4 regions of the Bradyrhizobium sp. CCGB20 genome follow, and region 3 is predicted to be linked to each of the others. Evidence: predicted binding sites of a transcription regulator. Region 3 holds the regulator's gene; each other region holds the start of a gene.

Region 1 (7,981 bases), 170 kb from region 3:
TGCATCAGGCCGTATTCGGCGAGCGCATGCATGCGCCGCGTCTCGGTCTCGCGCGGCTCGAGGAAGCGCAGGGGCTCGGGGATCGGCACCTGATAGACCAGCACCTGGTTTTCGTGCAGCGACGTCTCGGGAATGCGGTGACGGGTCTGGATCACGGTTGCATCGATCGTCGACGTCGTCGTGGCGACGCCCGCGGTCTTGGCGAAGAACTTGCGGATCGAGATCGCGTTCGTGGTGTCGTCCGAACCCTGGTCGATGACTTTCAGCGTGTCTTGCGGACCAAGGATCGCAGCGGTCACCTGCACGCCGCCGGTGCCCCAGCCATAGGGCATCGGCATTTCACGGCTGGCGAACGGCACCTGATAGCCGGGAATCGCGATCGCTTTCAGGATCGCGCGGCGGATCATCCGCTTGGTCTGTTCGTCGAGATAGGCGAAATTGTAGGCGGGCGCGTTCATTCCGCGGCCTCCTTCATGGCATCGGGCGCATTGGCCTCGGCAAATTCCTGGCGCAGCTTGCGCAGCAGACCGAGCTCGGACTGGAAGTCGACATAATGCGGCAGCTTCAGATGCTCGACGAAGCCGGTCGCCTGGACGTTGTCCGAATGCGACATCATGAATTCTTCATCTTGCGCCGGGGCGACGGCCTCTTCGCCGAACTCGCGGGCGCGCAGCGCGCGGTCCACCAGCGCCATCGACATGGTCTTGCGCTCGCTCTGGCCGAAGGCGAGGCCATAGCCGCGGGTGAAGCACGGCGCCTCCGTCGCGGAGCCCTTGAACTGGTTGACCATCTGGCATTCTGTCAGCTCGATCGAGCCGAGCGGCACGGCGAAGCCGACGTCTTCCGCAGAGAATTCGACCTCGACCTCGCCGAAGCGGATCTCGCCGGCGAAGGGATGGTTGCGGCCATAGCCGCGCTGGGTGGAATAACCCATCGCCAGCAGGAAGCCCTCGTCGCCGCGCGCAAGATTTTGCAGGCGCAGATCACGGTCCGCCGGAAAGTTCAGCGGCTCGCGCGTGAGGTCGCCGACGCTGGCGCCGTCTTCCGCCTGCGGCGAGGATTCGATCAGTCCGTCGCGGCCGAGAATGTCGGTCACGCGCGGCGTGGCCGCGGTCGAGGCCTCGGCGGTTGCCGGCGCTTCCGGCACAAAGCCTTCAGCGAGGGTCGGATCGAGCAGGCGATGCGTATAGTCGAAGGTCGGCCCGAGGATCTGCCCGCCGGGAATGTCCTTGAAGGTCGACGACACCCGCCGCTGCACCCGCATGGCGCCGGTGTCGACCGGCTCGCTCGCGCCGAAGCGCGGCAGCGTGGCGCGGAAGGCGCGGACCAGGAAGATCGCCTCAATCAGATCGCCGCGCGCCTGCTTGATGGCGAGCGCAGCGAGCTCGCGATCATAGAGCGAGCCTTCGCTCATGACACGGTCCACGGCGAGGCCAAGCTGTTCCGAGATCTGGTCGAGCGTGACTTCCGGAACGCTTTTGTCGCCGCGCCGCGCATTGGCGAGCAGGCGATGGGCGTTGTCGATGGCGCGCTCGCCGCCTTTGACTGCGACATACATGCGACTAGCTTCCCTTGTTCACGACACGCGTGGTGCGCGGGATCGCAACCACGGCGTCATCGGCGACCAGCACCACATCGATGCCGCGCGGAAACAATGCCTCGTTGAACCGCAGGCGCTCGAACAGGTCGAAAGGCTTGATCGACGCCTGAAGCGTCGCGACACCATCGATGCCGGGGCCGCGCAGCTCGAAACTGCGCCCTGCATCGAGGTGATCGACCTGGAGGATGACTGTGGTCGAGCGATCCGGATATTCGTTCGTGCCGAGCGCGAAGCGCTCGAGCACCGGCAGCGCCGTGCCGTCGCTGATCAGAGCGAAACTCGCGATCGACGAGTCCTGCACGACCGGCGCGCCGGTGTGGAACTTGAGCCATTTTGTCACGTCGGAGCTTTCCGACATGCGCGCATCGAGCCAGAGCGGTGTGTCATGGTCGAACAGCGTCAGCGCGATCGCGGCGGTGCCGCGCATCATCGGTCCGGGCGCCCCTGCCATCGGCACGATGCGCTGGACCGAGCCCGGCCGCGCCATCGCGTCCATGACCGAACGAAAGGTCGATTGCGCCGACAACACCTTGTCGGCGAACCCCGGCGGCAGTTCCGCAATCGTGGTCATGGCCTCACCCCTCACCGCGCACCATGGTGTAGAAATCAACCTTCGTCGCGGCGGTCTCGGCCGCCGCCCGCGCGCGCTCAAGCATAAGCTGCTCGCGCAACGGCGCGATAACGTCACGCTCCACCGCCTCGCCGAATTCACCGGACTGCACCAGCGCATCGCACAGCGCGATCAGCCGCGCCTTCTCGCCGTCGCGTCCCAGCGTGTAGCCGAAGCCGACCTCGCCGCTCGCGAGCCGGACCGCCGCGCGCGACACCGTCGCTTCGCCGAGATTGAACGGCGCGCCATCGCCGCCGACCCGGCCGCGCAGCATGACGAGGCCGTTTTCCGGCGCACGCAGCTCCTGATGTGCCGGCAGGACGAGAGCGCGGAGGCGAGCGGCGATCTCGCCCGCCTCCGCGTGCGCCAGCACGGCCATCGCGGCCTTGCGCTGGGCTTGCTGGTTGTTGTGCTGGGTCACCAAATCCACCGAGCTTTTGACAGAACTTGCCGAATCCAAGTTGTCTATGATAATAGACAACTTGATACGGAAGCGCCATGACTGTTTCGTGACAAACGTGTGATTTCTGAAGTAGGCTTCGCGGCAACATGAGCATGCAGGACACAGCCTCTTCGGGCGTCGCGCTGTGGCGCCTCGTTGCCGATGGCATCGAGCGCGGCATCGCCGACGGGCGCTTTGCGGCCGGCGACAAGCTGCCGGGCGAGATGGAAATCGCCGAAACCTATCGGGTGAACCGCCACACCGTGCGGCGCGCGCTCGCCGCGCTTGCCGAGCGCGGCATCGTGCGTGCCGAACGCGGCAGCGGAACCTATGTCGAGGCGCAGCGCCTCGCCTATCCGCTGCGCTCGCGCACCCGCTTTTCCGAGATCGTCGGCGCCGACGGCCGCGAGCCGCATGGCCGTTTGATCGAGGCGTCCGAAGACGTCGCGACCCGCGAGCTGGCGCGGGAACTGGGATTGAAGGCCGGCGCGCCGCTGGTCCGGATCGAGGCGATCCGGCTTGCCGACCGCACGCCGATCTGCGTCTCCACCACCTGGCTGTCGGCGGAATTGTTCCCGGGCGCGGGCAACGTGTTCGCCGCGACGCGTTCGATGACGAAACTGCTCGAGCACTACGGCGTCCGCGACTACAGCCGCGGCGCGACCCGGATCACCGCCGGCATCGTCGACGCGACCGACGCCGCGCGGCTGGATCTGCCGCTCGGACGGCCGATCCTGGTGGTCGACGCGACCGACCACGATCTCCAGGGCAAGCCGCTGGTGACGAAGCATTCGCGGTTTGCGGCGGAACGGGTGGAGTTCCTGGTGGAGTCGTAGGGGCGGCTCTCTCTCCGCGAATCCGGAATCGTAGGGTGGGCAAAGGCGCATTTGCGCCGTGCCCACGTCTTTCTCAATATCTCGATCGAAATGGTGGGCACGCTGCGCTTTGCCTACCCTACGGCAGCTGTGACTACGCCACAGCCCTTCGCCCGATGATCGCAAAACGCAGCTTGCCCGAGATGAAATCGATCGCGGCAACCGCGACCAGGATCATCAGGATCAGGAACGACACCTTCTGCCATTCCAGCACGCGGATCTGCTCGGCGAGCTGGAGCCCGATGCCGCCGGCGCCGACGATGCCGATGATGGTGGCCGAGCGGGTGTTGGATTCGATGAAATAGAGCACCTGGCCGGCGATGACGGGCAGGACCTGCGGCAGCAGGCCGAAGCGGATCTCGTGCAATGCGCTGCCGCCGGAGGCGCGGATGCCTTCGACCTGTTTCTGGTCCGCGCCCTCGATCGCCTCCGAGAACAGCTTGCCGAACGCGCCGAAATCCGACACGGCGATGGCGAGCACGCCGGCGAACGGGCCAAGCCCGACGACGTTGATCCACACCAGCGCCCAGATCAACGTGTCGACGCCGCGGATCGAATCCAGGAAACGTCGGACGGGGAAGCGCAGGATCTTCGACGGCACCACGTTGCGCGCGGCCAGCAGGCTGACCGGAAGCGCGAAGACGGCGGCCAGCGTCGTGCCGAGCAGCGCGATCGACAGCGTCTCGCCCAGCGCCTTCAGATAGATCGGCAACGAGGAGCCGGGATCTGGCGGGATCATCATCAGGCTGATCCAGCCGAGCTGGTTCAGCCCTGCGAAAAAGCGCGACGGCGAGAAGTCGAGATCGACGAGGCCGTAAACCAGGATCGCGAACGCCGCGACGATCATCGCCGGCATAGCGAGCCGCGCCGAGGCCGGCCGGTCGAACACATCGGGGTAGCGCGCGCGAATCCGCGCGGTGTCGATCTCCTGCGGCCCCGTCACGTCCGCGCCTCCTTGCCGAACAGGCGGCCGCGCAGCCAGCCCGTGGTGATGTCGATGATGAAGACGGTGAGGATGATGGTGAGCAGGATGGCGCTGACGTCGGAGTAATAGAACTTGCGGATGGCGACGACGAGCTCCTGGCCAATGCCGCCGGCGCCGACGAAACCCATGACGGAGGCTTCGCGGACGTTGATCTCGAAGCGCAGCAGCGCGTAGCTGGCATAGCCCGCGGTCACCTGCGGCACCACGGCAAAGCGCATGCAGGACAGCCAGCTCGCGCCGGTTGAGCGGATGCCCTCGACCGGCTTCATGTCGGCATTCTCGACGATCTCCGAGAACAACTTTCCGAGCGCGCCGGTGGAGTGGATCGCGATCGCGAGCACGCCGGCCATCGGCCCGAGCCCGAAAGCGATCACGAAGATCAGCGCGAAGACGATGCCCGGCACGGTGCGGGCAAATTCGAGCAGGCGACGCACCACGAAGCGCAGCCAGGGCGACGGCGACGTGTTCTCGGCCGCCAGGAAATTCAGGGCGAAGGCGAAGGTCGCGCCGATCAGCGTGCCCACATAGGAGATCAGCAGCGTCTCGCCCAGCATTTTCAGCCATTTGCGCCAGCCCCAGAGCCACTCGCCGACATCGGTCCAGACCCGCTGGCCGCTGTCGAGCGTGAGGATGCGGTCGAAATAGCTGATGAAGTTGCCGAAATAGGTGAACAGCGTGCGCAGATTCACTTCCGCGCCGATCGCGGCGAGAACCAGCGCTCCCGCGAAGATCACTGCTCCCAGCAGAAGGCGGAGCCGCCTGCGCGCGACCGCCTGGTTGTAGGCGGCGTTCAGCGCGGCCAATTGCTGCTCGGGGAGGATCGAAACCGCGACGGTCATAGGGTCAGGGAGAGTGGATGGTCAAAAGAGAAAGAGCCGGGTCCATCGACCCGGCTCCAGTGGCGTCGTCCCGAAAGCTCAGGACGCCTTCTTTTTGCGCAGCGCATCGACGAACTTGATCAGCTCGATCGTGCCATCCCAGTCCTTGGTGGTGGCGTGATTAAAACCCTTCTTCTGGCCGTCCTGGAGCCGATCGAACGCCGCCTTGTCCTTCGCCGGCGCGTCGAAGAAGGCCTTGGCGATGGCCGCCTTGGCGTCGTCCGGCAGATCCGAGTTGTAGGCGTAGGGGCCGTTGATGATCGGCGCCGACTTGTGGATGATGCGGAAGTCGCCCTTCTTCATCGCCGAGCCGTCGGCATTCTTCAGCATGCCCTTGGTCAGCATCTGCGCCAGCGTCGAATCGTCGTCGGTGGTCCACTGGTTGGCCGCGACGTCGACCGTGCCCTGCGCCAGCGCCAGCATCGCGTTCTCGTGGCTGCCGGTGAAGACGACCTTGCTGAAATAGGTGTCGGCATCCGGGATGCCCATCTTGTCGAGCTCGAAGCGCGGCACGTTGTTGCCCGACGTCGAGTTCGGATCGACGAGGCCGAGGTTCTTGCCCTTGAGGTCGTCGATCTTCTTGTAGGCACTGCTCGCCTTGACGAAGAACACCGAATAATAGCCGGTCGAGCCGTCGGCGTTGATGTCGTTGGCGAAAGCGTCGGTCTTGACGCCGGTCAGGCGGGCGCGGGCGAACGAAGCCGAGCCGTAGCTGGCGATATGGATGTTGCCGGCGCGCTGGCCTTCGATGACAGCGGCGTAGTCGTTGGCGATGCGCAGCGTGACCTTCACGCCCAGTTCCTTGGAGAGATAGCTCATGAACGGCGCCCAGCGCTCGGTGACGCCGGAGGCGTTCTCGGCCGGGACGACCGCAAAGGTCAGCTCGGGATATTTGGCTTTCCAGTCCTCGGCGGACGCCGACGATGCGAAAGCGAGCGCGGCGGCGCCGGCAAGGATTAATCTGCGAGTGATCATGATACCCTCTTCATAGGTTGGGGTCGGTTGACGCAAAACTGGCAATAAACGTTCGACTCAGGCCGCCGCGGCGGTTCCGAGCGCCGGAACGCCCTCGGGCGCCGGGACAGGCATGCCGCCCATGACGTCGGCGGCTTCAAGATCGTAGAGCTCGCGTGCAACATGGTCGGTGAGTTCGGACGGCACGCCGTCGAACACCACGCGGCCGGCGGCCATACCGATCAGGCGGTCGCAATAGGTGCGGGCGAGATCGAGCGAATGCAGGTTGCAGAGCACGGTGATGCCGAAGTGCTTGTTGATGCGCAGCAACGCATCCATGACGATCTTGGTGTTGCGCGGATCGAGCGAGGCGATCGGCTCGTCGGCGAGGATGATGTCGGGCTGTTGCACCAGCGCGCGCGCGATCGCAACACGCTGTTGCTGGCCGCCGGAGAGCTGGTCAGCGCGCTGGGCAGCGAGCGAGGCGATGTCGAACTGCTCGAGCGCCGACATCGCCAGCGCCTTGTCCTGCTCGGGCCAGGTCTGCGTCAGCGAGCGCCAGGCCGGCATGGTCGCGAGCCGTCCCATCAGCACATTGGTAAGAACATCGAGCCGGCCGACCAGATTGAACTGCTGGAAGATCATGGCCGAACGCGCCCGCCACTGCCGCAGCTCCTTGCCGCGCAACGCAGTGACATCGAGACCGTCGAACAGGATTCGGCCCTGCGTCGGCGTCGCGAGGCGGTTGATCATGCGCAGCATGGTCGACTTGCCGGCGCCGGAGCGCCCGATCACACCGACGAAGCCGCCGGGGGAGATTTGAAACGAAGCGTCGTCCACCGCGGCCTTTGCGCCGAAGCGACACGTCAGACCTTCAACCACCAGCATGCAGGGCTCCAGAGTAGCTGGGACCCACCGCTAACGCCGGCGCTTGACACTTGTGTGACACTCGCGTTGCGGTGCGGCGATCCTACACACCTCATCCCCTGTCATCGCTTCGTCATGACTTTGTCATCAGCCCGCTCGAAGAGGTACGCCCGCCCTCGATCAATCGGATGCAGCATGGCCGGCAAAACGCTCTCGGTCCAACCGACCATCGACCCTTCGGCAAAGCTCCATGAGACCAGGCTCGGCAGCTATACCGAAGTCGGCGCGCGCACCATCCTGCATGAAGTCACGATGGGCGATTACTCCTATGTCGTGAACGACGCCCAGATCACCTACACCACCATCGGAAAGTTCTGCTCGATCGCGGCGATGACGCGCATCAATCCCGGCAACCATCCGATGCACCGCGCGACGCAGGCGCATTTCACCTATCGTTCCAGCGCCTATTTCCCCGGCGAGAGCGACGACGCCGAGTTCTTCGACTGGCGGCGCCAGCATCATGTTCATATCGGCCACGACGTCTGGATCGGCCATGGCGCCATCGTGCTGCCGGGCCGCAACATCGGCACCGGCGCGGTGATCGCCGCGGGCGCCATCGTCACCAAGGACGTGCCGGCTTACACCATCGTCGCCGGCAATCCGGCGCGCGTCGTGCGGCGGCGGTTCTCGGAAGAGATCGCCGGCCGGCTCGCCAGGCTCGCCTGGTGGGAATGGGATCACGACAAATTGCGTGAAGCATTGCCCGATTT
Region 2 (7,981 bases), 4.6 Mb from region 3:
TCAGGGCACAGCCGGATTCGCGGCAGCCTTCGGCGACGCCGGCGACGATCGAGGCGGTCGCCTCCGGGTCGAGCTTGCCGCAGGCGAAATAATCCAGGAAGAACAGCGGCTCGGCGCCCTGCACCACGAGGTCGTTGACGCTCATGGCGACGAGGTCGATGCCGATCCCGCCATGCAGCCCGGTCTCGATCGCGATCTTGACCTTGGTGCCGACGCCGTCGGTGGCGGCGACCAGGACGGGATCCTTGAAACCGGCCGCCTTGAGGTCGAACAGGCCGCCGAATCCGCCGATCTCGGCGTCGGCGCCGGGCCGTGCGGTGGCGCGCACCATCGGCTTGATCAGGTCGACCAGGCGGTTGCCCGCGTCGATATCGACGCCTGAATCGGCGTAGGTGAGGCCGTTTTTGCGGTCGGTCATGCCCGATTTCCAGTGGGTTTGCGGCTGGTTACGTCGAATTCCGGGGACACGCAATGGCTCGCATGGCGCACCTCCGTATACTATGTAGAGATATCAACCGGTTCAGCCTCGAAGGGGGCCGGATTCGAGGTCAGACCGGGTGCCAGGACGCGCCGCGTGAGTATTCCGAATATCATTACCCTGGGCCGCATCATGCTGGTCCCGATCATCGTCTGGGCGATCGTGTCGAGCCAAATGGAGGTGGCATTCGCCGTCTTCCTCATTGCCGGCATCAGCGACGCGGTCGATGGCTTCCTCGCCAAGCGCTTCAACATGACGAGCGAACTCGGGGCCCTGCTCGATCCGCTCGCCGACAAGGCCCTGCTGGTCTCGATCTACCTGGCGCTCGGCATCTGGGGCGACATCCCGCGCTGGATCGTGATCCTGGTGGTGTCGCGCGACATCATGATCGTCGCCGCCGTGATCGTGTCCTGGCTGTTCGACAAGCCGGTCGAGATGAAGCCGTCGAAGGTGTCGAAGCTGAACACAGCAGCCCAGGTGGCCTATGCGGCGCTGGTGCTGGCCTCCCTCGCCTTCGGCTTCAACCCGGCACCCTATGATAAGGTCCTGATGGGCCTCGTCACGGTCTTCACGCTCGCCTCCGTGTCGCTCTATCTTGTCGAGTGGCTGCGGCACATGAGCACTATCGAGGCCAAATGAGCCGGGATGCGGCCCCGCAAAAGGCCAACTCCCGCTCGATGAAGTCGACTCTCTTCAAACAAGCCGGCATGCCGGCACGGAGCAAAGCAAGCGTGGCAGGCCGCGTTCATCCCCGACAATTGGCGTTCTCGCTTCCGCATGCGGAGAGCCTCAGCCGGGACAATTTCCTCGAAGGCCCCGCCAACGCAGCCGGTCTTGCCCTCATCGATGCCTGGCCGGAATGGCCGAACCGGATCATGTGGTTGGCCGGCCCGGAAGGCAGCGGCAAGAGCCATCTCGCCGCGATCTGGGCCGAGGTTTCAGGCGCCCGCTCGACCGCGGCCAATGGGCTGACCGCCGAGACCGTCCCGGGCGCGCTCGCCACGGGGGCGCTGGTGGTCGAGGATCTCAGGGCCAGGGAGTTCGACGAGCGCGCCCTGTTCCACCTGATGAACCTCGCCCGCGAGGATGGCGCCTATGTGCTCTTCACCGGTCGCGAGGTACCGGCATCGATCGAGATCGATCTGCGCGACCTGCGCTCGCGGCTGCGCGCCGTGCCCGTCATCTCGCTGCTGCCGCCCGACGACCAGCTCTTCCGCGGCCTGATCGTCAAATTTTGCGCCGACCGCCAGCTCGCCGTGGACGAGAGCGTGGTCGGCTACCTCGCCACCCGCCTGGAACGGTCTTCGGCCGCCGCGCGGGAGGCCGTGGAACGGCTCGACAGCGAGGCCCTGCGCCTCGGTCGCCCCGTCACTCGGGCGCTGGCCGCCGAGCTGCTTCGGGACGCCTGACCCGCCCCCGGCTCCAAGGCCGCTTGACGGGGCGCGGCGGCGGAACATCAATGTCATCGAAACGTCATCGGACTAACACATGCTCCCGGCGGTTTTGCGCGCAAGTCGCAAATTGGGGCGAACTGGATGGACCGACTTCTGATGGACTCTGCGCAAGCTGTTGAAATTAAAGAAAAATCTCCGGAGACCGAAGGCCTTCCGGCGATTGCCTCGAGCCCCGAGCGCTTCATCAATCGCGAGCTCTCCTGGCTGCATTTCAACCGCCGCGTCCTGGAGGAAGCGGTCAATCCCAGCCACCCCATGCTGGAGCGGGTGCGATTCCTGTCGATTTCAGCGAATAACCTCGACGAATTCTTCATGGTCCGCGTGGCCGGCATCAAGGCCCAGGTGCGCGAGGGCATTGCCGAGCGCAGCCCCGACGGCCTGACACCGTCGGAGCAGCTCGCGCTGATCAACCGCACCGTCTCGCAGCTTGCCTCCGACCAGCAGGCGATCTGGCGCGACCTGCGCGGCACACTGGCTGACGTCGGGATCGTGCTGGTCGACGGCAAGGACGTCACCAAGGCGGAGCGGACCTGGATCGAGGACTACTTCCTCAACAACGTGTTCCCGCTGTTGACCCCGCTCGCGATCGACCCGGCTCACCCCTTCCCGTTCATTCCGAGCCTCGGCTTCACCATCGCGCTCCAGCTGACACGCGCTGCCGACGGCAAGCAGATGAACGCGCTGATCCGCATGCCCGGCAAGATCGACCGCTTCATCCGGTTGCCGGCCGAGGGCAAGGTCGTCCGGCTGATCTCGCTGGAGCAGGCGACCGGGCTGTTCATCAACCGCCTGTTCCCCGGCTACAATCTCCACGGCCAGGGCGCCTTCCGCATCATCCGCGACTCCGAGCTCGAAATCGAGGAAGAGGCCGAAGACCTCGTCCGCCTGTTCGAGACCGCACTGAAGCGCCGCCGTCGCGGGTCGGTGATCCGGCTCGAGATCGACGCCAAGATGCCGGAGGAATTGCGCAGCTTCGTACAGCATGCGCTCTCGGCCGCCGATGACGAGGTGTTCCTGGTCGACGGCGTCCTCGCCATGAACGAGCTCTCGCAGCTGACCCGCCTCGACCGGCCCGATCTCGAATTCACCCCTTACGTGCCGCGCCATCCCGAGCGCGTGCGTGAGCACGGCGGCGATATCTTCGCCGCGATCCGGCAGAAGGACCTCGTCGTCCACCACCCCTACGAATCCTTCGACGTGGTCGTGCAGTTCCTCCAGCAGGCCGCGCGCGACCCCGACGTAGTCGCGATCAAGCAGACGCTCTACCGCACCTCCAACAACTCGCCGATCGTGCGTACGCTTGCCGAGGCTGCCGAAGCCGGCAAGTCCGTCACTGCGCTGATCGAACTCAAGGCACGCTTCGACGAGGAGGCCAACATCCGCTGGGCGCGCGACCTCGAGCGCGCCGGCGTGCAGGTCGTCTACGGCTTCCTCGAACTGAAGACGCACGCGAAGCTGTCGATGGTGGTGCGCCGCGAGGGCGGCGGCCTCACGACTTACGTCCACACCGGCACCGGCAACTATCACCCCGTCACCGCGCGCATCTACACCGATCTCTCCTATTTCACCTCGGACCCGACCATCGGCCGCGATGCCGCGCGCGTGTTCAACTTCATCACCGGTTATGCCGCGCCGAGCGACCTGGAAAAGATGGCGGTGTCGCCGCTGACCTTGCGCAAGCGCATCATCGAGCACATCCAGGGCGAGACGGCGCATGCGCGGCATGGCCGGCCCGGCGCGGTCTGGATGAAGATGAATGCGCTGGTCGACCCCGACATCATCGACGCGCTCTATGAGGCCTCACAAGCCGGCGTTCAGGTCGAGCTCGTGGTGCGCGGCATCTGTTGCCTCAGGCCCGGCATTCCGGGCCTGTCGGAGAACATCCGCGTCAAGTCGATCATCGGGCGCTTCCTGGAACACGGCCGAATCTACTGCTTCGGCATGGGCCAGGGCCTGCCGAGCGCGAAAGCGGCTGTGTATATCTCGTCGGCCGATATGATGCCGCGCAACCTCGACCGCCGCGTCGAGGTGCTGTGTCCGCTGCAAAATCCCACGGTGCATCAGCAGGTTCTCGAGCAGATCATGGTCGCGAACCTGAAGGACAATGAGCAGAGCTGGCAATTGTTGCCGGACGGGTCCTCAACGCGTATGAAGACCGCGAAGGGCGAGGAGCCTTTCAACGTCCACAACTACTTCATGACAAATCCGAGTCTGTCTGGCCGTGGAAAGTCGCTCAAGGAATCCTCTCCGCGCCGTCTCACGCGCCGTAATGAACGTCATCAATCCTGATCCGGGATTCCCGACGTGAAGCGGCCGCGCAAGCGCGGCTCGAGCGTCGCGGTCATCGACATCGGTTCCAACTCGGTCCGTCTCGTCGTCTACGAGGGACTGACGCGGAGCCTCATTCCGATCTTCAACGAGAAGACGCTGTGCGGCCTCGGGCGCGAGGTGCAGAGCACGGGCCTGCTTGCGCCCGACGCCGTCGACAAGGCCCTGACCTCGCTCAAGCGTTTCCGGGCGCTGTGCCGCGTGATGCAGGTCGGACGCGTGTTCGCGATCGCCACCGCAGCCTGCCGCGACGCCTCCAACGGCCCCGACTTCATCGCGAAAGCCGAGCGCATCTGCGCCGTGAAGATCGAGATCCTGTCGGGCCCGCGCGAGGCGCGGCTGTCGGCGCTTGGCGTGATCTCCGGCATCCATCATCCCGACGGTATCGTCGGCGATCTCGGCGGCGGCTCGCTCGAACTGATCGACGTGCGCAAGAACAGCGTGCGCAGCGGCGTGACGCTGCCGCTCGGCGGCCTCGCGCTCCAGGATCTCGCGCACAAATCGCTCAAGCGCGCCGACCGCATCGTACGCGAGGAGCTCGACGAGGTGCCGCAGCTCGCCGCCGGTCGCGGCCGCACCTTCTACGCCGTCGGCGGCACCTGGCGCGCGCTCGCGCGCATCCACATCATCCAGAGCGGCTACTCGCTGCAGGTGATGCACGGCTACTCCATCTCCGCGGCCGAAGCGCTCGACTTTTCCCGCAGGTTACGGCGGCTCGCAGCCGCAGGCATGCTGGCCGACATCGAGATCGTCGCGGATGCAAGGCGCCCGCTCCTGACCTATGCGGCGCTCGTGCTCGAGCACATCATTCGGGTGGCGAAACCCAAATCCATCGTGTTCTCGACCTTCGGCGTGCGCGAGGGCCTGCTGCATGAGAAGCTGCCGGAGTCCGAGCGCAACAAGGACGGGCTGATCTGCGCCGCGGAAGAGCTCAATCAGCTGCTGTCGCGTTCGGCAAAGCACGCCCGCGAGCTGATCGCCTGGACCGACCGACTCGTGCGCGTGGTGAAGCTGCGCGAGACCGAGGAAGACCGCCGCTTGCGCCACACCGCGTGCCTGCTCTCCGACATCGGCTGGCGCGTGCATCCCGACCATCGCGGCGAGCAGACGCTGAGCCTGGTCGTCAACGGCAATTTCGGCGCAATCACCCACACCGAGCGCGCCTTCGTCGGCCTGTCCGTGTTCTACCGCTATGCCGGCCTGAGCGAGGAGAACCAGCCGCCGGTGACCATGCAGGAGCTGCTGACACCGGCCCAGCTCGAACGCGCCCGCCTGCTGGGCGCCGCGTTCCGCGTCGCCCATCTGATCTCGGCGGCACGCCCGGGCGTGCTGCCGGCGACGCATTTCCGCAGCCAGGGCCGCAACCTGATGCTGGTGTTCGAGCACCGGCTCGGGGACCTCGTCGCCGACCGCGTCGGCAGCCGCTTCCGCGCCCTCGCCCGCCTGATTGGACGGGCCGGCTCGATCGTCCGGCGCTAGAAAATTATCCGGTCGAAGCCGTTTATTCCGCCGAGGCCTTGGCGTGACGCTCGGAGGACTCCAGCGCGGCCGCACTCAGGCTGCGCCGGCGCCAGATGGAACCGACGACCAGCACGACGACGACGCCGAGCACTGCGCAGAGATATTCACCGCCTCCGCCGCCATGGGTGAATTGCGGCGGAATGCGGAATGCGCCGAGCATGTTGTCCAGCGAGACACCGAGCGGACCGTCGAACAGCGTGTGCAGCCTCGGCGCGATGCCGGGATCGGTCGCGATCACCTCGCCCGAGATCCAGCCGAGCAACGCCGCACCGGCCCATACCAGGACCGGCAGCTTTGCGAGCAGCGCCATGATCAGCGCCGCACCGGCGACGATCAAGGGAACGCTGATGGCGAGACCGAGGATCAGCAGCGGCACGCTGCCATTGGCGGCGGCGGCAACCGCAATGACGTTGTCGAGGCTCATGACGATATCGGCGACGACGACGATCTGAATCGCCTGCCAGAGATGCGAGGCGGACTCGACGCCCTCCTCGTCCTCGTTCTCCGGCACCAGGAGCTTCGCCGCGATCACGATCAGCGCGAGACCGCCGACGAGCTTGAGATACGGCAGCTCCATCAGGCTCGCGACGATGCCGGTGAAGATGATCCGCAGCATCACGGCGGCGCCGGCGCCGAAGATCATGCCCCACAGCCGGTGCCGCGGCTTGAGGCCGCGGCAGGCGAGTGCGATCACCAGCGCGTTGTCGCCGGAGAGCAGGATGTTGATCCAGATGATCTTGCCGACCGCGATCCAGAAGGTCGGTTCGGCCATCTCGTTGCGAAACTGGGTGAAGAATGCCCCGATCGTAGCGGGATCGAAGATCTGCCAGAGCCAGCTCACAATACGTCCTTTCGCCCCGTCGATTTAACTTAGCGGCTGATGGATCAGCCGACGATCTCGTTGCCCGAGAAGAACTGCGCGATTTCGATCGCGGCGGTCTCCGGCGCGTCCGAGCCGTGAGCGGAATTCTCGCCGATCGACTTTGCGTAGAGCTTACGGATGGTGCCGTCGGCGGCCTTGGACGGATCGGTCGCACCCATCGCGTCGCGGTACTTGGCGATGGCGCCCTCGGCTTCCAGCACCTGGACCACCACGGGGCCCGAGGTCATGAACTCGACCAGCTCGCCGAAGAACGGGCGCGCCTTGTGGACGGCATAGAAGGTCTCGGCCTGTTCCCTGGTCATCCGGATGCGCTTCTGCGCGACGATGCGCAGGCCCGCCTTCTCGATCACGGCGTTAACCGCACCGGTCAGGTTACGCGCGGTCGCATCGGGCTTGATGATCGAGAAAGTGCGTTCGAGGGCCATAATCTTGTCCTTGAGAAGAAAAGCAGTGGTTCGGAGTTGCGGGGCTTATATCGGCGCCATCGCCGGACGGCAAGCGACCGCAAAAGCGGCCTCACAGGCGCTTCGCCGCAGGGGCCGCCCCCCGGATTCCAGCATGGATGACAACAATTTCATCCAGATGAACCCAATCTGAAACCCCCGTCAGGGTTCGGTTCAGCTTCACCGGCATAAGGTCGGGCCTATCGAAACCGAAAGCCCGACCATCAGGCGGACCGTTTCGGCGGCCTTTCCATCGACGCGATAGCCCCGCGCCGGCAGTCTTTAGGAGATCACCATGTTGAGGAAACTTTCGCTTGCCGCTGTCGCTGCGGTTGCGCTGGGTGCCGCGCTGGCACCGACCTCGGCCTCCGCCCACTGGCATGGTGGCGGCTGGCATGGCGGCGGTGGCGGCTGGGGCCATCACGGCTGGGGTGGCCCGCGTTTTTATGCCCGCGGTCCCGTCGTCTCCTACGGTTATGGCGGCTGCTATGTGCGCCGGCTGGTCCCGACCCCCTGGGGACCCCGCTGGCGGCTGATCAACCGCTGCTACTGAGCCCGACAGCACCTTTCCACGGGTACCTAGGCCCCCCAGGTACCTTGCAAGCGAAGCCCCGGCGTTCCCCTGCGCCGGGGCTTCGTATTTCAGCCGATACGACGGCTCCATACAATTTTTACTAGAAGGCTGGGCAATCTCCGCGAGTGGCGAAACCATTTGGGGGGCCAGGGACTTGATACCGTGTCCTTACTTTGAGAGCACGGAACCCCGCGATGGCCGGCCTTTTTGCCACTGACAGCGACCAGATCGACCGGCGCACCAGTCGCTCGATTTGCGATGCCGTGGGCGAACGGCTCCAGCAGAGCCTGCGCCCCGAAC
Region 3 (7,981 bases):
TTTTAAGGGCGGCACGCAGGACCATCTTATGCCTGGTGAAACGGGTGTCAATGCCGCCTGGAAAGCCTCGCGAAATGCTGAATCCGTAGTCTTGCGGTGGTGATTTTGCGTATTTTCGCGACGGAACATGTGGAAGCGAGTCGGCGGACTCTTGCGCGTGAGTCACGCCATATTGTAGCGTTTGGCTTGTCAGATACGACATCTCGTGCAGCAGTTCTGATCCTCTAAGTCCTCATGTACCGGCGTAAGCGTTCGGGCGCATCTGGCGCGCCCGGCGAGCCTTAAGGGATTCTGACGGCACGGGTTTTTCGAAGCTTAGGCATTCGCTGTGCGGCCCCAGGATGGCAGGCGCCGGCGGAGGAAAGGGTGCAATGACGGTTTTGACCTGGTCAGATGATCGCGTCGAGCAGCTGAAAAAGCTCTGGGAGGCCGGACTTTCGGCCAGCCAGATCGCCGCTGAGCTCGGCAACGTGACCCGCAACGCGGTGATCGGCAAGGTGCACCGGCTCGGCCTGTCCGGCCGCGCAAAGAGCCCCTCGTCCGCAGCGCCCCGGCCGCGCAAGGCGCGTCCCGCGCAGCACATGATGCGGGTGACCCGGCCGATCGCGCGCGGCAACACCGCGCTGGCGCAGGCCTTCGAGGTCGAGGTCGAGGCCGAACCGGTCACCTACGACAACGTGGTGCCGATGAGCCAGCGGCTGTCGCTGCTGGAGCTGAACGAGGCGACCTGCCACTGGCCGGTCGGCGATCCCTCGAGCCCGGATTTCTTCTTCTGCGGCGGCAAGGCGCTCTCCGGCCTGCCCTACTGCGCCCAGCACTCGCGCGTGGCGTATCAGCCCGCAGCGGATCGCCGGCGCGCGCCGGCGAAGCCGGGTCCACGCTGAGGTCATCAGCGCGCGGCCAGTGGTCGCGCTAAGACGGTTCAACAAATCGGATGTCGTCCCTGCGAAAGCAGGGACCCATAATCCCAAGGCGCACTTATCCCGCGGGATGGTCACTCCGAGTCTTCGCCAAACCACTCTTTGTGGTTATGGGTCCCTGCTTTCGCAGGGACGACACCGGAGAATGCGGCGGCAGCCCGCTGGATCAGTCTGCCAACGTCACGCCGCAAACCCTACGCCTGCTCTGCCTTCGCAAAGCGATCATCGAGCGCGTAGCCGGCGCCGCGGACGGTGCGGATCGGGTCCTGCTCGCGGCCGAGATTGAGCAGCTTGCGCAAGCGGCCGATATGTACGTCCACGGTACGCTCGTCGATATAGATGTCGCGGCCCCAGACGCTGTCGAGCAGTTGCTCGCGCGAGAACACCCGGCCCGGATGCTCCAGGAAGAACTCCAGCAGGCGATATTCGGTCGGACCAAGATCGATCGGCCGGCCCGAGCGCGCCACGCGGCGCTTGTCGCGGTCGAGTTCGATGTCGCCATAGGCGAGCACGGTTGCGAGCCGCTCCGGGCTTGCGCGCCGCAGCAGGCCCTTCACGCGCGCCAGCAGCTCGGGCACCGAGAACGGCTTGACGATGTAGTCGTCGGCGCCGGTCGCAAGTCCGCGCACCCGCTCGCTCTCCTCGCCGCGCGCGGTGAGCATGATGATCGGGAGCTGCTTGGTCTCCGGGCGGGTACGAAGCCGCCGGCACAGCTCGATGCCGGACAGTCCCGGCAGCATCCAGTCGAGCACGATCAAATCGGGGATGTGCTCCTTGAGACGGGTGTCGGCGTCGTCGCCGCGCATCACCGTCTCGACGTCATAGCCGTCGCCTTCGAGATTGTAGCGAAGCAGCTCGGTGAGAGCTTCCTCGTCCTCAACCACCATAATGCGTGCGCCCATCGGGTCGTCGCTCCTTAAGTATTCGGAACCGTCGTGGCGAAGGTCGTCATGTCGCCCTTCGGCCGCTTGTCGGTGATCGCCTGTCCCTCGATCATGTAGAACACGGTCTCGGCGATGTTGGTGGCGTGGTCGCCGATGCGCTCGATGTTCTTGGCGCAGAACATCAAATGGATGCAGAACGAGATGTTGCGCGGATCCTCCATCATGTAGGTGAGGAGTTCGCGGAACAGCGATGTGCAGATGGCGTCGACTTCCTCGTCGCCCTTCCACACCGCCATCGCCGCCGGCAGGTCGTGCGCGGCATAGGCGTCCAGCACCGACTTGACCTGCTGCTGCACGAGGTCGGTCATGTGCTCGAGGCCGCGGAACAGCTTGAGCGGATGGAAATCGGTCTCCAGCGCCGCGACGCGCTTGCCCATGTTCTTGGCGAGGTCGCCGATGCGCTCGAGATCGGTCGCGACGCGCATGGCACCGACGATCTCGCGCAAATCGACAGCCATCGGCTGGCGGCGCGCGATGGTGAGCACGGCGCGCTCCTCGATCTTCTTCTGGAGTGCGTCGAGATCGGCATCGATGGCGACGACGCGTTGACCGAGCGCGACGTCGCGGCGGATCAGCGCGTCGACGGAATCGACGATCATGCGCTCGGCGATCCCGCCCATCTCCGCGACCAGGCGGGTGAGTTCCTGGAGGTCGGTATCGAAGGCCTTTGCGGTATGTTCAGAACCCATGTCCCGTCTCCTCAGCCGAACCGGCCGGTGATGTAATCCTGCGTGCGCCGGTCGGTCGGCGACGTGAAGATCTTGCTGGTGTCGTCGAACTCGATCAGCTCGCCGAGATACATGAAGGCGGTCTTGTCGGAGACGCGCGCCGCCTGCTGCATGTTGTGGGTGACGATCGCGATCGTGTAGTTCTCGGACAGCTCCTGGATCAGCTCCTCGACCTTGGCGGTCGAGATCGGGTCGAGCGCCGAGCAGGGCTCGTCGAACAGGATGACCTCGGGCCGCACCGCGACCGTGCGGGCGATGCAGAGGCGCTGCTGCTGGCCGCCGGAGAGCGACAGGCCGGAGGCGTTGAGCTTGTCCTTGACCTCGTTCCACAGCGCGCCGCCACGCAGCGCCTTCTCGACGCGGTCGTCCATCTCGGACTTCGAGATCTTCTCGTAGAGACGGATGCCGAACGCGATGTTCTCGTAGATCGTCATCGGGAACGGCGTCGGCTTCTGGAACACCATGCCGACGCGGGCGCGCAGCAGGTTGAGGTCGAGCTTGGGGTCGAGGATGTTGGTCTGGTCGAGCATGAGCTGGCCGGTGACGCGCTGGCCCGGATAGAGGTCGTACATCCGGTTGAAGATGCGCAGCAGGGTCGACTTGCCGCAACCCGACGGGCCGATGAACGCCGTGACGCGGTTGGTGCCGAGCGCCAGGTTAATGTTCTTCAGCGCGTGGTGCTCACCATAGTAGAAGTTGAGGTTGCGAACCGTCACCTTGGCGGGCGCCTCGGGCAGCGGCTGCGAGCCGTGCTGAACGGCGGGCGTACTGACGGAAACAGACATTTCGCTCATTTTGCAGTCCTCTCGGCGCTAAGGAGGCGCGCGCCAATGTTCAGGGCAAGCACGGTCAACGTGATCAGCAAGGCGCCGCTCCAGGCGAGCTGCTTCCAGTAGGCGTAGGGGCTCTGCACGAAGTTGTTGATGGTAACCGGCAGGTTCGCCATCGTCTTGTTCAGGCCGAGGCTGAAGAACTGGTTCGACAGCGCGGTGAAGAGCAGCGGCGCGGTCTCGCCGGCGACGCGGGCGGTAGCCAGCATCACGCCGGTGATGAGGCCGGAGCGGGCGGCACGATAAGCGATGCGCTTGATCACCAGCGAGCGCGGCAGGCCGAGCGCGGACGCCGCCTCGCGCAGCGCGTTCGGCACCAGCAGCAGCATGTCCTCGGTCGTGCGCAGCACCACCGGAATGACGATGACGGCGAGCGCAAGGCTGCCGGCGATCGCCGAGAAGCCGCGCATCGGCACCACCACCGCACCGTAGATGAACAGGCCGATGATGATCGAGGGCGCCGAAAGCAGGATGTCGTTGATGAAACGGATCACCGAGGTCAGCTTGTCGTTGCGGCCGTACTCGGCGAGATAGGTACCGGCGAACAAGCCGAGCGGCGCACCGATGCCGACACCGAGCACGGTCATGATCAGCGAGCCGACGATCGCGTTGCGCAAGCCGCCTTCAGTCGAACCCGGAGGCGGAGTGTCCGCAACGAAGATCTCGAGGTTCAAACCCGCAAGGCCGTTGTAGAGCAGCGTGACCAGGATCAGCGCGAGCCAGGTGACGCCAAAGGCGGCGGCGCCGAAGCAGAGCCCGCGGATCACGATGTCCTTGCGGCGGCGGCGTGAATAGATCGGGTTCATGTTACTTCCCCGCTTTCTGGTCCAGCCGCATCAGCATCAGCCGGGCAGCCGCGAGTACGAAGAACGTCAGCACGAACAGCAGGAGACCGAGCAGGATCAGGCCGGACTGGTGCAGGCCGTCGCTTTCGGCGAATTCGGACGCGATCGCCGCCGAGATCGTGGTGCCCGGCGCGAAGATCGACGACGAGATGCGGAACGAGTTGCCGATGATGAAGGTCACCGCCATCGTCTCGCCGAGCGCGCGACCCAGGGCCAGCATGACGCCGCCGATGACGCCGACGCGGGTGTAGGGGATCACCACGCTGCGGACGACTTCCCAGGTGGTGCAGCCGACGCCATAGGCGGCCTCCTTGAGGACCGGAGGCACCGTCTTGAACACGTCGACCGAGATCGAGGTGATGAAGGGCAGCACCATGATGGCGAGGATCAGCGAGGCGTTGAACAGGCTGAGATAGGACGGCGGACCTGCGAAGATCGCCCCCAGCACGGGGACGCCGTCGAAGATCCTGATCATGAAGGGTTGGAACGTGTTGGCCAGGAACGGGCCCAGCACGAAGAAGCCCCACATGCCGTAGATGATCGAAGGAATGCCGGCGAGCAGTTCGATCGCCATGCCGATCGGGCGGCGCGCCCATTGCGGGCAGAGCTCGGTGAGGAAGATGGCGATGCCAAGACCCACGGGAATGGCAATCAGCATCGCGATGAAGGAGGTCACGAGCGTGCCGTAGATCGGTCCGAGCGCGCCGAGAACCGGTGGATCGGCCGACGGCGCCCAGCGCTGCGTCCACAGGAAGGAGATGCCGAATTCCTTCATCGCCGGGAAGGCGCCGACGATCAGCGAAAGGATGATGCCGCCGAGGATCAGGAGCACCGAGATCGCGGAGAGCCGCGTGATCCAGTAGAAGGTGACGTCGCCGAGCTTGAACGCGCTCAAGGCCTTGGCGCGGTCATACGGTCCGGCGTCGTCGATTACATCGCTCTGAACGGCCATCTCTGCCACGCCGATCCCCTGTGCCCGTTTATATACGCTTGTTGTTGGTCTCGTTGTTGGTCTTGCGCTCCGGATGCGGCGCGATGCCGATCCGGAGCGGACGTCTTTTGAGATCCCGGCGCCGTGTCCGGGACAAGGGCGCTTAGCTCTTGATCTCGGCAGCCCAGGTCTTCTCGATCAGGGTCACGACGCCCTCGGGCATCGGGATGTAGTCGAGCTCTTCAGCCGCCTTGCCGCCGTTCTTGAAGGCCCAGCGGAAGAACTTGATGGCTTCCTGCGAGGCCGCCTTGTCGGTGGCTGCCTTGTGCATGAGGATGAACGTCGCCGCGGTGATCGGCCAGGACTTCTCGCCGGGCTGGTCGGTCAGGATGACATAGTAGCCCGGAGCCTTGGCCCAATCGGCGTTGGAAGCGGCCGCCTGGAAGGCTTCGACCGTCGGCTGCACCGGCTTGCCGGCCTTGTTGACGAGGCCGGTGTAGGTCAGCTTGTTCTGCTTGGCATAGGCGTACTCGACGTAGCCGATCGAGTTCTTGGTCTGGCTGATGTTGCCCGACACGCCTTCGTTGCCCTTGGCGCCGACGCCGACCGGCCACTCGACCGCCGTACCCTCACCGACCTTGCTCTTCCAGTCCGCGCTGGCCTTGGCGAGGTAGTTGGTGAAGTTGAAGGTGGTGCCCGAGCCGTCCGAGCGGCGGACCACGGTGATCGCTTCCGACGGCAGCTTCACGTTCGGGTTGAGCTTCTTGATCGCGGCGTCGTCCCACTTGGTGATCTTGCCCAGATAGATGCTGGCGAGGGTCTCGCCGTCGAACACCATCTCACCGGGCTTCACGCCCTCGATGTTGACGACGGGAACGATGGCGCCCATCACCATCGGCCACTGGACGAGACCGTCCTTCTCGAGCTGCTCGGCCTTGAGCGGAGCGTCGCTGGCGCCGAAGGTCACGGTCTTGGCCTGGATCTGCTTGATGCCGCCGCCCGAACCGATCGACTGGTAGTTCAGACCGTTGCCGGTCTCCTTCTTGTAGGCGTCAGCCCATTTCGAATAGATCGGGAACGGGAACGTCGCGCCTGCACCCGTGATGTCGGCAGCAAAGGCCGCCGTCGTCGATGCGGCGACCAAGCCAGCAGCGACGATGGTTTTGATGAAATTCATGCTGGTCTCCATACAGGGGAGCGAAGCGCCATCCGCGCCCGATCGCGCTCCCCGTGCCGCCCCTTTAGGATCGGTCGGCTGTGCTTTTACGAAGGTTTCGTGACAGCTGGATGACACATCCAAGCGATTGAAATCGCTTGAGTATTAGCTCGAAGCCGGGGCCTTCGCCTGGGGAAAACAGGCGGTAAAAGTGGCGCCCTGCCTGGGCACGCTTTCGATTAAAAGCCGGCCGCGATGGCGGTTAAGAATATGTTTCACCAGCGATAATCCGAGTCCGGTTCCGCCTTGCGAGCGGCTGTCGCCGACGTCCACCCGGTAGAACCGCTCGGTCAGGCGCGGCAGGTGCTCGGGCGCGATGCCGGGCCCGAAATCGCGGACCATGACCCGGATTTCTTGAGTTCCGTCAGAGGCCGCCGGGTTTGTCAGCGACACGATGACACGTCCGCCCGAGGCCCCGTATTTGAGCGCGTTCTCGATCAGGTTCTCGAACAGTCGAAGCAGCTCCTCGCGGTCACCCGCGATCATGACCGGCGCGTCCGGCAGATTGGTCTCGACCTCGACCTGGCGCTCCCGCGCCAGCGGCTCGAGCCCGTCGGCGACCTGGAAGATGATCGGCAGCAGGTCGACCAGGGTGTCGGGCCGGACATGGGCCGACAGTTCGACCCGCGACAGCGAGAGCAGATCGTCGATCAGGCGCGCCATCCGGGTCGCCTGGTTGTGCATGATGCCCAGGAAGCGCTCGCGGGCCTTGGGATCGTCCTTGGCCTGGCCCTGGAGCGTGTCGATGAAGCCCGACAGCGCGGCGAGCGGCGTGCGCAGCTCGTGGCTGGCATTGGCGACGAAGTCGGCGCGCATCTCCTCGACCCGGCGCAGCGGCGTCTGGTCGTGGAAGGTCATCAGCATGCATTTGTCGGCGCCGCCGAAGGTTGTCGGCACCGGCACCGGCGTGATGATCAGTTCCATCCAGCGATCGACCGGGACATGGTCGAGATAGGTCGCGCGCCGCGGTTCGGTGGTCGCGATCGATTCACGCAGCGCGGTGATGATCTCCGGCGAGCGCAGCGCGAACTGGGCGAGCTCGTTCTTGCGCAGCGCCGGCGCCAGCTGGGCGGCGGCGGCATTGAGATGGATGACACGCCCGGCGCGGTCGAGCAGCACCGCCGGATCCGGCATGCCGGCGACGACCGCGGCCACCGCCGCGCTCTCGACCGGATTGACGCGGCGGGTATCGTCGCGCGAGGCGGCGTTGTCGTGCAGCCGCCAGGGGATCAGCGCCGCGGCCGCGATGCAGAGGAACACCGCCGCCGCCCGCATCACCGACAATTCGCCGAGCGAGACCACCACCGACAGCGCCAGCGCCGCCGCGATCAGGATGACGGTCGAGTGCCGCAGCCGGTCGGACCAGGGCTGCGCGGAGGGAGAAGATGGGGCGTCGATCGCCATCGGGGCGTGCTTCTCCTAAGGGGGTGCGCCGGTCAGGCGCCGCTGTCGCTGCGCTCTCTCACATAGGCGGCTTCACGCGCCGGGCCGGGGTCGAGCTTGAGCGCCGCCTGCTGCAAGCGCTTCGATCGAGCGCCGATTATAACCTCGCGAAACGTCAGCAAGA
Region 4 (7,981 bases), 1.3 Mb from region 3:
CTGCCGGTCGTTCCGAACCCGGACAAGATCCTGTGCGTCGGCCTGAACTACGAGACGCACCGGAAGGAGACCGGCCGCCCCGAGGTCGAACACCCCACCATCTTCTCGCGCTATTCCAACAGTCAGACCGGACATCTGAAGCCCATCATCCGTCCGCGCGTCTCGACCGACCTCGACTTCGAGGGCGAACTCGCGGTCATCATCGGCAAGGGCGGCCGCTACATCTCGCGCAGCGAGGCCATGGGCTTTGTCGCCGGCTATTCCTGCTACAACGACGGCAGCATCCGCGATTTCCAGCGCCACACCCACCAGTTCACGCCCGGCAAGAATTTCCCTGATACCGGCGCATTCGGCCCGTGGATGATGACGCCGGACGAGCTCGGCGAGCTCGGCGAGCTCAAGCTCACCACCCGCCTCAACGGGCAGATCGTGCAGGAAGCGCAGATCAAGCACATGATCTTCGATATTCCGCGCCAGATCGAATATTGCTCGACCTTCACCCGGCTCGAGCCCGGCGACGTCATCGTCAGCGGCACGCCCGGCGGCGTCGGCGCCAAGCGCACACCGCCGCTGTGGATGAAGCCCGGCGACATCGTCGAAGTCGAGGTCGAGAAGCTCGCCATCCTGCGCAATCCCGTCGTCGACGAGGCGCCGTGAGCGATCCGCTCGACTCGTCCTTGGACTCCGGCGGCGGCGAGGCGTGCCTCGTCGAGCCGCCGGGCCGTCGCGCCTGATCGGAACGACAAAAAGCAAAAGCAGAGGGGAAACGCATGAGCAACACCGCAGAGGTCATCACCGGAACGACTGGCCACGCCGACGCGGCGCCGATCACGCCCGCTTTCCGCAAGCTCGTGGTCGCATCCTCGCTCGGATCGGTGATCGAACACTATGATTTCTTCATCTACGCCTTCACCGCTCCGGTCGTGTTCGATCGCTTCTTTTTTCCCAAGATGGATTCGACCGCGAGCATGCTGGCGGTCTATGCGACGTTCGCCGTCGGCTTCGTCGCCCGCCCGCTCGGCGGCATGGTGTTCGGCCATTACGGCGACCAGCTCGGCCGCAAGGCGATGCTGACGATCACCTTCGTGCTGATGGGCGTCGCAAGTTTCCTGATCGGCTGCCTGCCAAGCTATGATTCGATCGGGCTTCTGGCGCCGATCGCACTGGTCGCCTTGCGCTTCGTGCAGGGCTTTGCCTTCGGCGGCGAGTACATGAACGCGGTGTCGCTGACGCTGGAGAATGCACCTTCCGCAAGGCGCGGCTTCTTCGCCTCTTTCGTCAACGCGTCGGGTCCGATCGGCGTGATCCTGGCATCCGGCTTCATCGCGCTGCTCGGCTTCGTCTCGACCCCGCAGGATTTTGCGCAATGGGTCTGGCGCGTGCCCTTCGTGCTCAGCCTGGTGCTGGTGGTGCTCGGTACCTACATCCGTCTTCAGGTCGATGAGTCGACCTTGTTCAAGGCGGTACAGGCCTCAGCCGCGCGGCCGAAGGCGCCGCTGCTCGAAGTGGCGCGGTCGTGGAAGACATCGGTGCTGTTCGGCTGTCTCGCCAACATGGCACACAGCACGTTCCAGTACATGAGCACGGTCTTCGTGCTCGGCTATGCCGTCAAGATGCTGGGCATGGCACAATCCAGCGTCACCTTCGGCACCATGATCGCCAATGTCCTGGAGATGTGCATGGTGCCGCTGATCGCGAGCTATTCAGACCGCTTCGGTCGCCGTCCGTTCATCGCACTCGGCATCCTGCTGGCGGCGGCCTGGTACCCGATCTACTTCCAGCTCGTCGCGACCAAGGATCCGACGCTGCTGATCATGGGCCTCGTCGTCTCGATCGGAATCATCCACGCGCTGATGTTCGCGCCGGAAGCAGCCTTCACGGCAGAGCTGTTTCCGACCGAAGTCCGCGTCAGTGGCTCCTCCCTCGGCAAGCAGCTCGGCATTATCCTGGGCGGCGGCATCGCGCCCCTGGTCGGCACTGCCCTGATGGGATCGAGCGGCAGCTTCACCCCCGTGATCCTCTATTTCGAGGCGATCGCGGCCTGCGCCTTCATCGGCATCCTGCTCGCCCCGGAAAGTGCGAAACGTACATTGTAGGCGCGACACAAGGCTGACCGGAATTTGCATCTCGCCAGCCCCGGCGTCTGGCGCTTACGATCCCCTGGCGACGAATCGACAAGCCTTGTCGACAGGCCTTGGGGAACCCGGCAATGGGACCGAGATGTCTTGCCATCGCAGCCTTCGCGGCTGTTGCCTTCTTCGTTACGGCACCCGCCGTCGGACAGCAGGGTGCGCTCACGACGACGCAGTCGGAGGCGCTCGGCACCTATAACCGCGCGCTCGGCGAATTCAAATCCATCCTCGCCGAGCGCCGCAAGCAGATCGACGCAAGCCAGCCGCTGCCGAACCTGCCGGGCCAGGCGCTTTATCTCGCGCGCGTCGCCGTCATCAGTTCTTACAAGGATCTCACCGACGCCATGCCGTCACGGATCGGCAGGCCCAACAAGTTCGAGATACCACCGGCCTATTTCGACGCGGACATCGAGCCGCTGATCGACGAATATTCAAAACTGTTCGACATCATAGAGGCGCCGCCCGCGGGTGCGCAGGACTCGGCAACGCCGTTCAAGGACGTCGTCGATCTCGCCGTCGCGATTGCGCGCGCCAAGGGGCTTGCACCGGCTCACGCCGAAGCTGCCGGCCGGATCAGCCTCGGACTGTTCTTCGCCGAGACCAACGGCAAGCAGAATGTCCGCAACGGGCGTTCGAACACCTATATGGGCAGCTTCCAGACCGGCCCGTCCGAGGACCGCAACGGCCGCAGGAAATGGGAGGCGATCAAGCCCGAAATCGCGGCAGCCGATCCGGAGCTGAACGCGCGCGACGACAAGGAAGAGGCGCGCGCCCGCGGCACCGATCACCGCTTCAACCACTGGACCAACGTGCGCGACGGCCTGATGAACGCGCACGCGGATGTCTTCCGGGAGATCCCGGGAATCGTGAAGACGTTGCCCGACCCGATCGACCAGATGAAGCTGTTCGAGCTGATCCAGATCGTTCCCACCCCGACGCGGTCCGCGCTCAAATCGGGCGATCTCCTGAACTACAGGGTGTCCAGCCCCACGATCATGAAGCACCTGCGCAACAACAGCATTTTTGCTTTCGGGCAGGCCGATCGGGCGAGAACATCGGCCAGCTTCCGAGAGATCCTCGCCGCGATGTGGCTGTTCAACCGGAAGTTCGAGAAGGCGATGGCGAAGTACGCGGAGATCAAGCCGCGCTGAGGGGCAGGACGACGCTCCAGCGCCGCTGGACGGGCTTTCTAGTTCTCCGGCTTGTAGCCATCCGTCAGGGTTTTCAGGAACGCGATGATGTCGGCCTCGTCCTGCTCGGTCATCGCCGGCTTGTCGCCGGGGTGACGATCGAACGGCGGATCGGTGACATCGACATTGGCATGATATTTCTGCGGCAGGTCATCGTATTTCCGCACCGTGCCGTCGGCGTCATGCGGAAACACTTTCTCCGGATTCGTATCGCGAAAATTGTAGAAATCGAGCACCTGCTCGAGGCTGCGGAAGACACCGTTGTGGAAGAAGGCGTGACGCGTCGCCGTGTTGCGCAGCGTGGGCGTCAGGAACATGCCGCAATATTGCGTCTGCTCGGGAATGTCGGTGCGGTGCGGACCGCAGACGCCGAGATCGAAATGATTGGGATCGCGGTTGCCGGCGAGCGCTGCATTGCGCGGCGCGCCGAGGGCCTCGTACTGGTGATCGGTGAACAGCGGCGGCAGGCCGTCGCGGGTCGGCGCCGAGGTGTGGCAGCCGGCGCAATTGGCCTTGTCAGGATCGTTGAATGCTTGCAGGCCGCGCAGCTCGCTTTCGGACAGCCGCGCCTTGCCTTCGAGCCAGTAATCGTACTTGCTGGTGTAGGGATGGAAGCTCGGCTCCTCGCCCTGATAGCGCGCGACGGCAAACATCGCCTCCGCGATCAGGAGCCGCTGATTTCTGATCACACCTGCGCCGAACAGCTCGACAAAGCGGTTGGCGTAAGGCGCGTGGCGCAGCTTGTCCGCGACGATCTCGGCGCTGCCGCCGTCCATCTCGTTGGGATCGAGCAGCGGAAACAGCGCCTGGTCCTGAAGCGTGTCGGCGCGGCCGTCCCAGAACAAGCCGCCTTGCGGCACGATGTTCGCCGACGCGCCGGTGCCGCCTGCGGTCTTCGTCGTGCGCGCGGCTTGCTGGCCGATTGCGGCCATCTGCGCGAGATCGACGATGTTGTCGTCGTCGCCCTTGTCAGGGCCGATGCTGAAGTTCGGATGGCGATCGAGATAGGTCAGCGACGGCACCGCGCGCGCGCCTTGCCGCGACAGGGTGGCGCCGCCGAGCATCACCGGCCCGTCATTGGGCGGACCGTAGGCACGATCCGGGCTGTGACAGGAGGCGCATGAGAGCGCGCCGGACGACGACAGCGAGGCGTCGTAGAAGATTTCCTTGCCGAGTTGCGCCATCGAAGACAACGGCGCGACGGGCGGACGCATGAGGCGAACCGGATTCGGGTTCATGCCCGGCTGGTTTGTCTCCGCGCGTCCTTGCGTCCCGGCGGTAAGGACGGCGCCGGCCAGACAGAGCAGGCCGGCGCCGAAGAGCCACATGGTGCGGCTATTCATCAAAGCGTCCCGTTGGACTAGTGGTGGTGATGCTCGTCCGGCGGGCTGGTGATCACCGTGCCGGAGGTCGGATCGAGGAACAGCGCGTCCGTGCGGTAGTCGTGGCTGTGATCATGATCGAAATCGAACAGGTCGATGATCGAGCCGGCGCTGGCGTCGAACGAGCCGCCGCCGAGGCGCTGGCCGCGCAGCCAGTTGTCCTCGATGAACCGCACCACGGAGGCCTGCGAGATGTAGGTGCTGCTCACGTGGTTGGTTTTGGCGTAGGGCGAGACCACGATGAAGGGAATGCGCGTGCCCGGACCGCAGCGGCCGTTCACCGGCTTGCCAACCAGGCCCTTTGGCGCAGGCTGCTTGTTGGGACCGAGGCCGCAAAGGCCCGGACCGTTGACCTGATCCGCGGTTGCGTCGTACGAGGCGCTCTTCGGCGCGACGTACTGGTGATCGTACCAGCCGTCGGAGTCGTCATAGGTGATGATGACGGCGGTCTCACGCCATTCCGGCTGCTTCTGGAGGAAGTTGATCAACTCGACATTGCCGGCCTGCTCATCGAGCGGATCGGAGTTGCCGGCGTGACCGTCCTGGTAGGCCGACATCTTGATGTAGGAGACGGCGGGGAAATTGCCGGCCTTCACCGCGGCGTAGAAATCCTCGACATCGTAGCCGTGGTTGGCCGGATCGACCTTGCCGTTGAGATCATAGGTATGACCGATCGCACGCACCGAGCTCGGACGCGCGTGGGTTGGGTTGGCGGTCGACTTGTAATACTGGAACCAGGCGTGGTGCGGAATGTAGTCCACGACGGTGCCGTTGACGTTGCTCGAGAAGGTGCTGCGGCCGCAACCGGTGGTGCCGTTGGCATTCTTGAGCGTCAGGTCGAAGCCGCCCATGAAGCTGCCCCAGCTGATGTGCTCGGCGTTGAGCAGGTCGCCGATGTTCTTGCCGTCCATCAGGATGGTGCTGGTCGTGCTCGAGCAGGGATCGTTGCTCGGATCGGTGTCGCCGATCAGCGTCAGGCCACCCTGGCCGTCGGCGATCGACGATGACGTGCCGACGATGTTCTGCACGCCGTTGGTCTGGCCGGAGATCACCTCGAGCATACCCGGCGTCGACGGACCGAAGGTGTCGGTCCAGGCATTGTCGCTCATGGCGAAGTGCTGGGCGTAATTCCAGAACGCCGTGACGGTGTTGCCGTCGAAATAGCCCATGACCTGGCCGTTGGTGCCGAACGCGCCGGCGCCGCCGGCGGTGCCGCGGCCGGTGAATTTCGGGAACAGATCTTCCTTGCCGTTGTCCACGGCCTGCTGCTCGGGCGTGTAGGAGTGATTCTGCGAGCGCGTGTTGGCCTGGGTGCGGTCGAGACGGAACGGGGCCGTCGCGCCGGTGCCGTTGGCCGGGCTGTTGTTCGGATTGTTGACGAGCAGGTTCGCCGTAACGAGGTTGTTCACCTTCGGCGTATGCGGCTTCGGCACGAACGGGATCGAGCCCGACGGATTGGCCGCGTTCGGATAGGTCGCGAAGTAATGATCGAACGAGCGGTTCTCGTTGAAGATGATCACGAGATGCTTGATCGGCGTCTCGGTGTGGATGTCATGCGGATGACGGTGATGACCGCGGTCCTGATCCCGCCCGTGGTCGCCGTCCCGGCCGAAATCGTCCGCGTGGACGGGAATGCTGCACGCAAGTGCCGTCGCGGCCGCGAAAAACGCGACCGTCGTCAGAAATCTGGATTTCATTGTTCTGTTGCCCCGAAGGAATTGACGCCGACCTTCGGGAGATTAGCGGCGCGCGATGACAGAGCTGTGTCAGTTTGACGCACAGGACAATTTGCGCAGTTGATCAGACAAGATTTCTCACCTTGGCCGAATCGATCGCGAGCCGCACGCCATACGAGGCTGCGGCGCAAGTTCAAGACTCCGCGCCGTTACTCCGTCCGGATCGGCGTGTCCTTCAGGCCATTGTTGTCATAGGCCTTGCGCAGCGTGCCGTTGGTCGTCGCGTCCGTCATGAATTTGGTGACGAAGGCCAATGCCTGGCTGTGGCCGAGCGGCACGGCGACGGCCGTCACCGTCTTCTTGAACGTCTCGTCCAGCACCCGTGTGCCGGGAATCTTCTGCGCCATCTTGTTGAGCTGGTCGCGCGACAGCGCGAAGGCGTCGATCTCGCCGGCTTTCAGCAAACCGAAGATCTCGTCATAGGTCTGGTAGCCCGTGACTTTCGCATTCTTCAGATGCGCGATGGCGCCACGCATGGTGGTCGTGGCGTTGACGGCCGCGACCTTGATGCCCGCCTGGTCGAGCGTGGCGAAATTGGTGACGTTCGAACCCGGCTTGACGATGTAGGTGGCGTCGGCGACCTCGTAGATCGGGCCGAACATCATCTTGGTCTCGCGCTCGGGGTCCTTGGGGAGCCAGGTGACGTCCCATGTCCCCTTGCCGGCCGCATCGGTGATCTGCCCGGAATTCTGGTGCACGACATATTCGACGGGCACGCCGAGCTGCGCGGCCATCTCCTTGCCGAGATCGACCGGCACGCCAGCATATCCCGCCTCGGCCTTGGTTGACCAGAACGCACCGCCCGCGGGGCTGATCGCGATCGCGACCCGCAGCTTGCCGGTCGGCGCGATGTCGTCCTTCAAACCATCGGCTAGCGCTGGCATGGCGACCAAAGCCGCAAGAACGAGACCGGCAAGAGCCGATTGGACGAGCGTTGGCATGTCATGTTCTCCTCACCTTTTCTTCTTCGATGCCTCGCGCTGCGTCACTCGGCCTTTGACACAATTCTGGCCGATCGTGCGCTCGGTGAAAAGCGGTTTGTCATGACAAATCCGTCAAAGGCCACAGCTGCGTTTGCAGTGCAAGGCCGGCGACCGCCATGGCTATGGTGTTCCACGGCCGGGCATTTGTTGATAGCCTGCCGCACCGACAGACAATAATCGGGGGCCACCGAATGACCTGCGCGAATCCCGCTGACCTCGCACAACGGAACGGAGCGTGGAGACATATCGGGCGGGTACTGACCGCAGCCGTGGTCGTGGTGGCGCTCGCCGGCTGCGAGGACAAGAACACGTTCGTGGCGCCGCCGCCGCCGAAGGTGGACGTCGCGACGCCCGTGGAGCGCGCGGTGACCCGCTATGTCGAGGCCACCGGCAACACCGCGCCGATCAAGAGCGTCGATCTCGTCGCGCGCGTGCAGGGCTTTCTGCAATCGATCGACTACCAGGACGGCAGCTTCGTCAAGCAGGGTACCCAGCTGTTCTTGATCGAGCCTGAGACCTACAAGCTCAAGCTCGAGCAGGCGAAGGCCGCCGAGGTCG

Evidence for each region. The regulator PhoB, encoded in region 3, activates phosphate uptake and scavenging genes when phosphate is short. The targets are predictions, from matches to a motif close to TGTCATNNANCTGTCAT.
Region 1: the regulator PhoB is predicted to act here: its motif matches at 2,709-2,725, upstream of phnF (phosphonate metabolism transcriptional regulator PhnF).
Region 2: the regulator PhoB is predicted to act here: its motif matches at 1,939-1,955, upstream of NLM15_RS20035 (RNA degradosome polyphosphate kinase).
Region 4: the regulator PhoB is predicted to act here: its motif matches at 6,457-6,473, upstream of NLM15_RS35740 (phospholipase C).

What each region holds. Positions count from the first base shown of each region.
Region 1 is NZ_JANADN010000001.1:8,762,948-8,770,928, forward strand. It holds gene NLM15_RS41335 (alpha-D-ribose 1-methylphosphonate 5-phosphate C-P-lyase PhnJ) at 1-458, opposite strand, end outside; gene NLM15_RS41340 (carbon-phosphorus lyase complex subunit PhnI) at 455-1,558, opposite strand; gene phnH (phosphonate C-P lyase system protein PhnH) at 1,563-2,171, opposite strand; gene phnG (phosphonate C-P lyase system protein PhnG) at 2,176-2,640, opposite strand; gene phnF (phosphonate metabolism transcriptional regulator PhnF) at 2,760-3,488, shown strand; gene phnE (phosphonate ABC transporter, permease protein PhnE) at 3,622-4,470, opposite strand; gene phnE (phosphonate ABC transporter, permease protein PhnE) at 4,467-5,351, opposite strand; gene phnD (phosphonate ABC transporter substrate-binding protein) at 5,430-6,365, opposite strand; gene phnC (phosphonate ABC transporter ATP-binding protein) at 6,423-7,232, opposite strand; gene NLM15_RS41380 (chloramphenicol acetyltransferase) at 7,407-7,981, shown strand, end outside.
Region 2 is NZ_JANADN010000001.1:4,356,620-4,364,600, reverse strand. It holds gene purM (phosphoribosylformylglycinamidine cyclo-ligase) at 1-418, opposite strand, end outside; gene NLM15_RS20045 (CDP-alcohol phosphatidyltransferase family protein) at 575-1,117, shown strand; gene NLM15_RS20040 (DnaA ATPase domain-containing protein) at 1,210-1,887, shown strand; gene NLM15_RS20035 (RNA degradosome polyphosphate kinase) at 2,029-4,221, shown strand; gene ppx (exopolyphosphatase) at 4,237-5,739, shown strand; gene NLM15_RS20025 (TerC family protein) at 5,762-6,622, opposite strand; gene ndk (nucleoside-diphosphate kinase) at 6,667-7,089, opposite strand; gene NLM15_RS20015 (sulfur globule protein precursor) at 7,403-7,660, shown strand; gene NLM15_RS20010 (hypothetical protein) at 7,876-7,981, shown strand, end outside.
Region 3 is NZ_JANADN010000001.1:8,932,008-8,939,988, forward strand. It holds gene NLM15_RS42135 (GcrA family cell cycle regulator) at 372-884, shown strand; gene phoB (phosphate regulon transcriptional regulator PhoB) at 1,115-1,822, opposite strand; gene phoU (phosphate signaling complex protein PhoU) at 1,837-2,553, opposite strand; gene pstB (phosphate ABC transporter ATP-binding protein PstB) at 2,565-3,386, opposite strand; gene pstA (phosphate ABC transporter permease PstA) at 3,383-4,228, opposite strand; gene pstC (phosphate ABC transporter permease subunit PstC) at 4,230-5,219, opposite strand; gene pstS (phosphate ABC transporter substrate-binding protein PstS) at 5,362-6,375, opposite strand; gene NLM15_RS42170 (ATP-binding protein) at 6,520-7,818, opposite strand; gene NLM15_RS42175 (UPF0104 family protein) at 7,851-7,981, opposite strand, start outside.
Region 4 is NZ_JANADN010000001.1:7,592,584-7,600,564, forward strand. It holds gene NLM15_RS35720 (fumarylacetoacetate hydrolase family protein) at 1-657, shown strand, start outside; gene NLM15_RS35725 (MFS transporter) at 771-2,096, shown strand; gene NLM15_RS35730 (hypothetical protein) at 2,210-3,283, shown strand; gene NLM15_RS35735 (cytochrome-c peroxidase) at 3,322-4,665, opposite strand; gene NLM15_RS35740 (phospholipase C) at 4,683-6,401, opposite strand; gene NLM15_RS35745 (ABC transporter substrate-binding protein) at 6,590-7,381, opposite strand; gene NLM15_RS35750 (efflux RND transporter periplasmic adaptor subunit) at 7,615-7,981, shown strand, end outside.